Regions from separate parts of the Weizmannia sp. FSL K6-0777 genome, predicted to be linked through region 2. Evidence: a T-box and tRNA genes for the amino acid it is inferred to sense, from the RefSeq annotation. Region 2 holds a T-box; the other holds one or more tRNA genes.

The links. The T-box of region 2 lies ahead of trpS (tryptophan--tRNA ligase). A T-box ahead of a tRNA ligase gene usually reads a tRNA of that ligase, here a tRNA-Trp.
Region 1: it has a tRNA-Trp gene. The T-box ahead of trpS (tryptophan--tRNA ligase) is inferred to sense a tRNA for this amino acid. The anticodon was not compared.

Annotation. Positions count from the first base shown of each region.
Region 1 is NZ_CP151971.1:2,622,371-2,626,803, forward strand. Features, by position in the region: tRNA gene NST70_RS12595 (tRNA-Leu) at 34-115, opposite strand; gene NST70_RS12600 (LLM class flavin-dependent oxidoreductase) at 233-1,252, opposite strand; gene NST70_RS12605 (hypothetical protein) at 1,626-1,829, shown strand; gene NST70_RS12610 (YetF domain-containing protein) at 1,878-2,090, shown strand; tRNA gene NST70_RS12615 (tRNA-Leu) at 2,332-2,413, opposite strand; tRNA gene NST70_RS12620 (tRNA-Cys) at 2,423-2,496, opposite strand; tRNA gene NST70_RS12625 (tRNA-Gly) at 2,502-2,576, opposite strand; tRNA gene NST70_RS12630 (tRNA-Gln) at 2,580-2,651, opposite strand; tRNA gene NST70_RS12635 (tRNA-His) at 2,659-2,734, opposite strand; tRNA gene NST70_RS12640 (tRNA-Trp) at 2,743-2,816, opposite strand; tRNA gene NST70_RS12645 (tRNA-Tyr) at 2,825-2,906, opposite strand; tRNA gene NST70_RS12650 (tRNA-Thr) at 2,915-2,990, opposite strand; tRNA gene NST70_RS12655 (tRNA-Phe) at 2,995-3,070, opposite strand; tRNA gene NST70_RS12660 (tRNA-Asp) at 3,089-3,164, opposite strand; tRNA gene NST70_RS12665 (tRNA-Met) at 3,177-3,250, opposite strand; tRNA gene NST70_RS12670 (tRNA-Val) at 3,260-3,335, opposite strand; tRNA gene NST70_RS12675 (tRNA-Glu) at 3,347-3,418, opposite strand; tRNA gene NST70_RS12680 (tRNA-Ser) at 3,432-3,521, opposite strand; tRNA gene NST70_RS12685 (tRNA-Asn) at 3,526-3,600, opposite strand; rRNA gene rrf (5S ribosomal RNA) at 3,607-3,722, opposite strand; rRNA gene NST70_RS12695 (23S ribosomal RNA) at 3,899-4,433, opposite strand, start outside.
Region 2 is NZ_CP151971.1:1,041,322-1,045,754, forward strand. Features, by position in the region: gene NST70_RS04705 (YjbA family protein) at 467-1,219, shown strand; gene trpS (tryptophan--tRNA ligase) at 1,256-2,248, opposite strand; T-box leader at 2,310-2,551, opposite strand; gene NST70_RS04715 (DUF3899 domain-containing protein) at 2,665-3,003, opposite strand; gene NST70_RS04720 (peptide ABC transporter substrate-binding protein) at 3,409-4,433, shown strand, end outside.

The sequences.
Region 1 (4,433 bases), 1.6 Mb from region 2:
GTTTTACCGAAAAACTGAAATGTGATCTTTTGATACCGGTGGTCGGGGTCGAACCGACACTCCCGAAGGAACACGATTTTGAGTCGTGCGCGTCTGCCAATTCCGCCACACCGGCATGATCCTATGAATCTCAAACAAAACTGTTTGTTATGTCACTTTTATAATTATATCCAGATCGTAAAAAATGTCAATAACCATTGTGTGAAAAAGGGAAGCAAAACAGCTCCCCTATTCACATATGATCTTCCTTCAGTTCACTTAGGATCTCATAAGACCGCAGCCGCTCTTCATGGTTGTAAATATGCGATACAAACATCAACTCATCGACCTGTGTATCATCCAAAAATTCTTCCATTTTCTCTTTGATTGTCTGTTTTGAACCGATAAAAGCATATTCAAGCTGACGCAATGCCGCTTCTTTTTCAAACGGAGTCCAAATCCCGTTCATGCTATCGACAGGCGGCTGCAGCGTCTGCGATTTTCCACGGATAACGCCGAGGAAAAACTGGTACAGGCTTGTTGCGATCCTTTCTGCTTCTGCATCTGTGTCAGCTGCTACGCCATTCACACACGCAATCACATATGGCTTTTGCAAATACTTGGACGGTTTGAAGTTCTCCCGATAAAGGTATAAAGCATCAAACAATTGCGCTGGTGCAAAATGGCTTGCAAACGAAAACGGCAGGCCGAGCCTGGCAGCAAGTGTGGCACTGTATGTACTTGACCCAAGAAGCCAAACCGGAACATCCACCCCTTCTGCCACGACGGCCCGTGCATACGTCCTGCGTTCTTTATCCGAGAGAAAATAGTTCATCAGTTCTTGGACATTATCCGGAAAATCCATTTCCCCGCCCCTTAAATTCCTTCTGAGCGCCGCAGCTGTCAATTGGTCTGTACCCGGCGCACGGCCAAGGCCGAGATCAATTCTGCCTGGATAGATGGAACCCAGTGTTCCAAACTGCTCAGCCACGACAAGCGGTGCATGATTTGGAAGCATCACACCGCCAGACCCGACACGGATGGTTTTCGTCCCTGCCGCTATATACCCGACTAAAACAGCCGTTGCAGAGCTGGCTACTCCCACCATATTATGGTGCTCCGCGAGCCAGTATCGTTTGTAGCCCCAATTTTCAACATGCTGTGCGAGGCTTAGGCTATTTTTAAACGAATCTGCCGGTGTCTTTCCAGATAAAACGGGGATCAAATCTAAAACCGAAAATGCAACGTCATTCAACTTTTTTTGACTACCCATTGTCCGCTTCCTTTCCTTCTACTCGTGAAGATAGATCTATTGTAAAATAACAGATTCCCAAAACAAAATGATTTGCCTAACCTGTCCGGTGTATCCCAATGATGAGAACGTTCGTTTATGATACTGAAATTAAGGGAAAATGCAATGAAAAACAGTGCTCGTATGATCGGACCCATGGGCGTTGGGTGTTTCGGGTACAAGCTTCCCAATAGAAGCAGCAGAAAGAGCATTGGTATCCAAACTTCATGAAGTTGGCGAAATGGAAAATAGACTGCTTGTTGAAGCAGTATGCATAACTGGATCAAGCGTTGGAAAGCCCCGTAAAAGTGAACAATCGAGAGAAAACCGGACCTTTTGAAGGAGGGGGTTAGCGATGCAAATTGGCATGGACTTATTAAAATTGATTATGGGCTTTCTTGCGCTCATTTTTTGTCTAAAATGTACCGGCGCCAAAAGCATTTCAAACCTTACGCCAATCGACTTCATCTGGAGCATAATGCTGTCTGAAATCGTCGGCAACGGCCTTTATGACCCAAGTGTAAAATGGTACTACATTCTTGTGATGCTTTCTGTTTAGGTCATCATTAAAATCATTTTTGACATCCTCATTTATCGCTATGATAAACTGGAAAAATTCCTTATCGGGGATAAAACGGTGATTATCGATAAAGGAAAAATTAACAAAGTCGTACTGAAAAAAAATAAAATTGATATGAATCAACTGTCGGAGTTATTGAGAAAGCAGGGCGTATTTTTGCTTGATGAAATTGACCAGGCCTATCTTGAAAAAGATGGGACGGTTACGGTGAAAAAAAGAAAAAACAACCCTAGTAAATAGTAGGCTGCCCAGTTCTGTTCTCATTATAAAAGGAAAATCTAAGATAGTATTTCCAAACCTTTCTTATTAGATCAATTCCCTTTTTGTACAAGTTAAAAAACTATAGATACTCACAAGTGTACGCTTTCAAGCAGCCACTTAAATTGGCCTCGGCTTCAATAATATAATTGCAATAAAAAAACGCTTCTCTTTATCTTGAGAAGCGTTCCATTTGGCATCAGCTTTCAATGTGATGCTATTATACCGGTGGTCGGGGTCGAACCGACACTCCCGAAGGAACACGATTTTGAGTCGTGCGCGTCTGCCAATTCCGCCACACCGGCATGATATGATGGAGGCGGCAACCGGAATCGAACCGGTGATAAAGGTTTTGCAGACCTCTGCCTTACCTCTTGGCTATGCCGCCATCAATGGAGCGGAAGACGGGATTCGAACCCGCGACCCCCACCTTGGCAAGGTGATGTTCTACCACTGAACTACTTCCGCATACTGGGCCAGCTGGATTCGAACCAGCGCATGACGGAGTCAAAGTCCGTTGCCTTACCGCTTGGCTATGGCCCAATAAATATGGGGCGGATGGTGGGAATCGAACCCACGAATGCCGGAGCCACAATCCGGTGCGTTAACCACTTCGCCACAACCGCCATCATAATGGCAGGGGCAGTAGGAATCGAACCCACACTGGAGGTTTTGGAGACCTCTGTTCTACCTTTAAACTATGCCCCTTTAAAAAATGGAGGGGGACGGATTCGAACCGCCGAACCCTGAGGGAGCGGATTTACAGTCCGCCGCGTTTAGCCACTTCGCTACCCCTCCATATTGCGTGGTGCCGGCCAGAGGACTTGAACCCCCAACCTACTGATTACAAGTCAGTTGCTCTACCAATTGAGCTAGACCGGCCAAATGGTGGCTCGGGACGGAATCGAACCGCCGACACAAGGATTTTCAGTCCTTTGCTCTACCGACTGAGCTACCGAGCCACAATTATGTAAAATGGATGGCGGTCCCGACGGGAATCGAACCCGCGATCTCCTGCGTGACAGGCAGGCGTGATAACCGCTACACTACGGGACCTTTATATGTAAATTGCGGGGGCAGGATTTGAACCTGCGACCTTCGGGTTATGAGCCCGACGAGCTACCAGACTGCTCCACCCCGCGATGATAAAATGGTGGAGGATGACGGGATCGAACCGCCGACCCTCTGCTTGTAAGGCAGACGCTCTCCCAGCTGAGCTAATCCTCCAGTTATAATGATGACCCGTACGGGATTCGAACCCGTGTTACCGCCGTGAAAGGGCGGTGTCTTAACCGCTTGACCAACGGGCCATATGGATCATGACGGAGAGCAAGGGATTCGAACCCTTGAGACAGCTTTTAGCCGCCTACACGATTTCCAATCGTGCTCCTTCGGCCTCTCGGACAGCTCTCCATGATGGCTCCGCAGGTAGGATTCGAACCTACGACCGATCGGTTAACAGCCGATTGCTCTACCACTGAGCTACTGCGGAATACAAGCCCGGCAGCGTCCTACTCTCGCAGGGGGAAACCCCCAACTACCATCGGCGCTGGAAAGCTTAACTTCCGTGTTCGGGATGGGAACGGGTGTGACCTTTCCGCCATCGCCACCGGACCTTAATGACAAAAATCATTATAACAAAGTTTTCATTTCTTATCAACAGGAATTATGTGATTCCCTGAAAACCGGATGGGAGAAAAAACTGTAAACGGAGAATGCGTTTTTACTTCTAACTTTGAGAATTGTCTAGCTCCAGCGCACCTTTTTCAAGGCGGCCTTCACTTTTCTATTTGGTTAAGTCCTCGATCGATTAGTATCCGTCAGCTCCACGCGTCGCCGCGCTTCCACCCCGGACCTATCAACCTGATCATCTTTCAGGGATCTTACCAGTATAAACTGTGGGAAATCTCATCTTGAGGGGGGCTTCATGCTTAGATGCTTTCAGCACTTATCCCTTCCGCACATAGCTACCCAGCGATGCCTTTGGCAAGACAACTGGTACACCAGCGGTGCGTCCATCCCGGTCCTCTCGTACTAAGGACAGCTCCTCTCAAATTTCCTGCGCCCGCGACGGATAGGGACCGAACTGTCTCACGACGTTCTGAACCCAGCTCGCGTACCGCTTTAATGGGCGAACAGCCCAACCCTTGGGACCGACTACAGCCCCAGGATGCGATGAGCCGACATCGAGGTGCCAAACCTCCCCGTCGATGTGGACTCTTGGGGGAGATCAGCCTGTTATCCCCAGGGTAGCTTTTATCCGTTGAGCGATGGCCCTTCCATGCGGAACCACCGGATCACTAAGCCCGACTTTCGTCCCTGCTC
Region 2 (4,433 bases):
TAAAGGCCCTGTCTTTGGCAGGGCCTTTTCCCTTTCCGGCTTGTCGGGATCGGGAGAGCAGAGCGTCTTTTTAAAGCAGAGCCTTTATCCTTTGCGACTCACTGAGATTGGGAGAGCAGGGTATCTTTTTAAAGCAGAGCCTTTATCCTTTCCGACTCACCGGGGGAGGGAGAGCAGAGCGTCTTTTTAAAGCAGAGCCTTTATCCTTTGCGACTCACCGAGATTGGGAGAGCAGGGTGTCTTTTTAAAGCAGAGCCTTTATCCTTTCCGACTCGCCGGGGGTGGGAAAACGAAGCGTCTTTTAAAGCAGGCCTTCTTCCTTTTCGACGTGGTGGGATTGGGGTTCTTCTTTTTACAAGCGAAGTGCAATCTTTATTTTCTACACAGCGGAATCCGGAAAAGAAGGAATAATTTAACTGCCCCCTGCCTATACTGAATGACAAACAGAGTATACGGGGGGTTATCCATGCTGTATCTTCACGATATATGGGTCAACTGGTTCGAGGGGGAGGAAAACAGTTATAATGTCTGCCCATTCCATGAGTGGCGGAGGGACGATGTGATTGAACTGCTGGACCAGGTGCCGCTTTTATTTGTGGACACGCTTTTATACGAGTACATTGAAAACGATTTGGCTGAACTGCCGCAAACTTTGCTGAATGATGTTTTCCAGAAGGCGGTTTTGCGCAAAAACCATGAACGAATCCAGCTGGAATATTGTTTTGTCGTGACGGATGGAAAAGGGATTTTGGCGGTGGATACGATCGGCTATACGCTGCCGATCCGCAAAAGCCGGCTGATTCCGAGGCAGGAACAGCTTGTCTATGAAATGATCGAAGGGCATGAACCGGTGTCCTATCCGTTTGAAAACCGCAGCAATCCGAAAGAACATCATATTTTATCCCCGTCGCCGGAATGCATGCAGGGGCTGACAAGAAGGGAACGACAATTAAAGCAGCTGTTATTTATGGCGCTCGACCAGCTCTATTCCTCGAAAAATACGGCGGAAGTGCGGTACTGGTATACAGAGTGGTGCCCGGAGCAGTATGAACACATCCAGTTTATGCCTTTTGAAGATGCGTGGGAGCGGCTTTATGCAGAAACAAAAACAGGCTGGTCCAAAAAGCATGAACAGTTGTGCGAAAATATGATCAAAGGGCAGCCTTTTTTTGAAAAACTATGGGAACTGGAACACAATGAAAAAAGCGAACTGATGTAAAAACGAGTTGCGAAACCTCCGCAACTCGTTTTTTTCTTAATGGCGTTTTTTTCTGCCCAATCCCATCGCATTTTCCATTTTCCTCAGCATATTTCCGGCTACAATACTGGCTTTTTCCGCGCCTTCATCTAAAATCCGGTCCAGTTCCTCCGATTCAATCAGTTCATAATACCGTTTTTGAATCGGGGCAAGCCCTTCATTCACTACATCAACGAGATCCGCTTTAAACGCTCCATAGCCGACGCCGTCATATTTCCGTTCCAGCTCTTCAATGGTCAAGCTGCTGAAGTTGGAATAGATGTCGAGCAAATTGGAAATGCCCGGTTTCCGCTCTTTGTCGTATTTGACCACGCCTTCTGAGTCTGTAACCGCGCTTTTAATCTTTTTGTCGACCAGTTTCGGGTCATCAAGCAGCGAGATAAATGCTTTTTTATTCGGATCGGATTTGCTCATTTTTTTCGTCGGGTCCTGCAGCGACATAATCCTTGCTCCGGAATTGGAAAGCTTAATGTCCGGCAGCGTAAAAATTTCGAGGTAACGTTTATTGAACCTTTCCGCCAAATCCCTTGTCAGCTCGAGATGCTGTTTCTGGTCCTCACCGACCGGCACAAGATCCGTGCTATACAGTAGAATATCAGCGGCCATGAGCGGCGGGTATGTGAGAAGCCCGGCCGATACGCTTTCTTTCCCTGCAGATTTGTCTTTAAACTGCGTCATTCTTTCCAACTCGCCGACATAGGCAACGCATTGCAGCATCCATCCGGCCTGGGCGTGCGCCGGCACTTCCGACTGGATAAAGAGCGTCGCTTTGTTCGGGTCAATGCCGACTGCCAGATAAAAAGCGGCAAGGCTCCTGATGTTTTTGCGGAGTTCAAGGCGGTCTTGCGGGACGGTAATGGCGTGCTCGTCAGCAATGCAAAAATAGCAATTAAAGCTGTTCTGCAATTCCACAAACTGCTTCATTGACCCAAGATAGTTCCCGATGTGGATCGTTCCACTCGGCTGAATAGCTGAAAAAATCGTCCTCATTTTTTCTTCCTCCTAAAGCATGGATATTTTTCCAGAAAAATAAAAAACCCATTCATCCAAAATTAGGGACGAATGGGATAAATCCGCGGTGCCACCCTAAGTGCCCGGCAATACGGGCCGCTTAGTTCCAATACCATTGGAGCCTCGTTAACGCAAGGCGTACGCCGGAAACTAATGAGGCGGCCGCCCGTTCATCTCCGGAGCTCGAAAGCCCATTCCACCTGCAGGCATGTTTGTTTCCACCAGCCACAAACTCTCTGAAAAGCCATAAACAGATGTACTCTTCTTTCTCATCGCTTCTATATACCAGTATCATTATAATGAAAAGATGGAAAAATGTCAAAAATTGCTGTCCGCCAAGGCCCGCTTGTATGCAGGATTCCGCCTTTGCCTGATCGTTTTAAACGGCCAGCATTTCAGGACGAACTTTGCAGAAAAAGGGCAATGGCCATCATTACCATCATGAACACCCCGGTGAGAAAAGGCATGGAAACACGCAAGGTAATCAGCTTCGACAGCGGGCGGACGTCCTCCTCGTTAAATTTGGAAGACATTCTTTGAAACCCGTAAATAAACGCATCAAAAAAACCGGTTCGCGCCATCAAAACCGACGCGGCAAAAAGAATCAACAGTGCCCCGATCGTAAATGAAGTATTAATATAGCTAAGCAAATCGATCCGCTTATACACCAAAAAAGAAAAAAACAAAACAAGCAACTGGGAGGCCAGCAACCAGCAGACAAGCTTTTTGAACATACGCTCACCTACAAAATGATTTTCATTCATTATACAGGAACAAAAGAAAAGATGAAATAGCGGAAAATCTAAACCTAAATTAAAGTTAAATTAAATTTATTAAAATTAATGAAAAAATTATAAATACAACGGAACGCGGAAGTTAAGCGTTTGTTAACGCTTTCAAACAAAAAACATTGTTAAAAAACCTACCAAAGTTTATTCATTTTAATAGTTTTATTTAAAATTTTTTCAACCATTTGTAAGGGGTTACAATATTGAGATGACAATATCTTTTTGGTTTATTACTCCTTTTACGTAATTAAAAAAGATTAAAAAAACATGTACAAGAAAGTGAAATGTTAGTATAATTAAATTCGAAAAGTCGCTCGCTTTTCAGAAAAATAAAAAAAGGGTGGTTAGCTGATGAAGAAGTCAAAATTTTATGTGTTTATGACGCTGACTTTTGCCCTGTCGCTCGTCCTCGGCGCATGCGGCGGCGGAAGCAAAAACAGCAGTTCAGGCTCAAGCGGCGGTTCATCCAAAACCAAGCAAGTGCTGAATATGGATGAGACGGCTGAACTTCCGACAGGGGATCCGACACTTGCAACGGATGTCGCAAGTTTTACCGTTTTCGGTAGTACAATGGAAGGCCTTTATGTCGTTGGGAAAAACGATGAACTGAAGCTCGGGATTGCGAAAGCAGAACCGACAGTCAGCAAAGACGGCAAAACGTATACGTTTAAGCTCCGTGAAGACGCGAAATGGTCAAACGGCGATCCGGTTACGGCAAAAGACTTTGTTTACTCCTGGCAAAGGGCCGTGAATCCGAAGACAGGCTCACAATATGCCTATATTTTCGGAGGTGTCATTAAAAACGCCTCAGATATCATTGCCGGCAAAAAAGATCCAAGCACTTTAGGGGTAAAAGCGATTGATGACCACACATTGCAAGTCCAGCTTGAAAAACCGGTCCCTTACTTAAAATCATTGCTGGCTTTCGGCACGTATCTGCCGCTCAACCAAAAATTTGTTGAGTCAAAAGGCAGCAAGTTCGGGACAAATAGCGACAATATGTTGTTCAACGGCCCGTTCGTGTTGAAAGACTGGAACGGCACAGGCCTGACATGGAAATACGTGAAAAACCCGAATTACTATGACAAGAAACATGTGAAACTGAAACAGATCAATGTCCAGGTTGTGAAATCGCCAAGTACCGGGGTCAACTTGTACAATACGGGCAAAATCGACCGGACTGTTTTGAATGCTGAATACGCGAAACAATATAAAAACAACAAAGATGCGATGACAGTTCCGGAAGCTTCTGTTTTCTACTTCAAATACAATGAAGTCAGAAACGGAAAGAAAACCGCTCTGGCAAACAAAAATATCCGGATGGCGCTTTCAATGGCTTATGATAGAAAAGCATTTGTTAATACAGTGCTATCTAA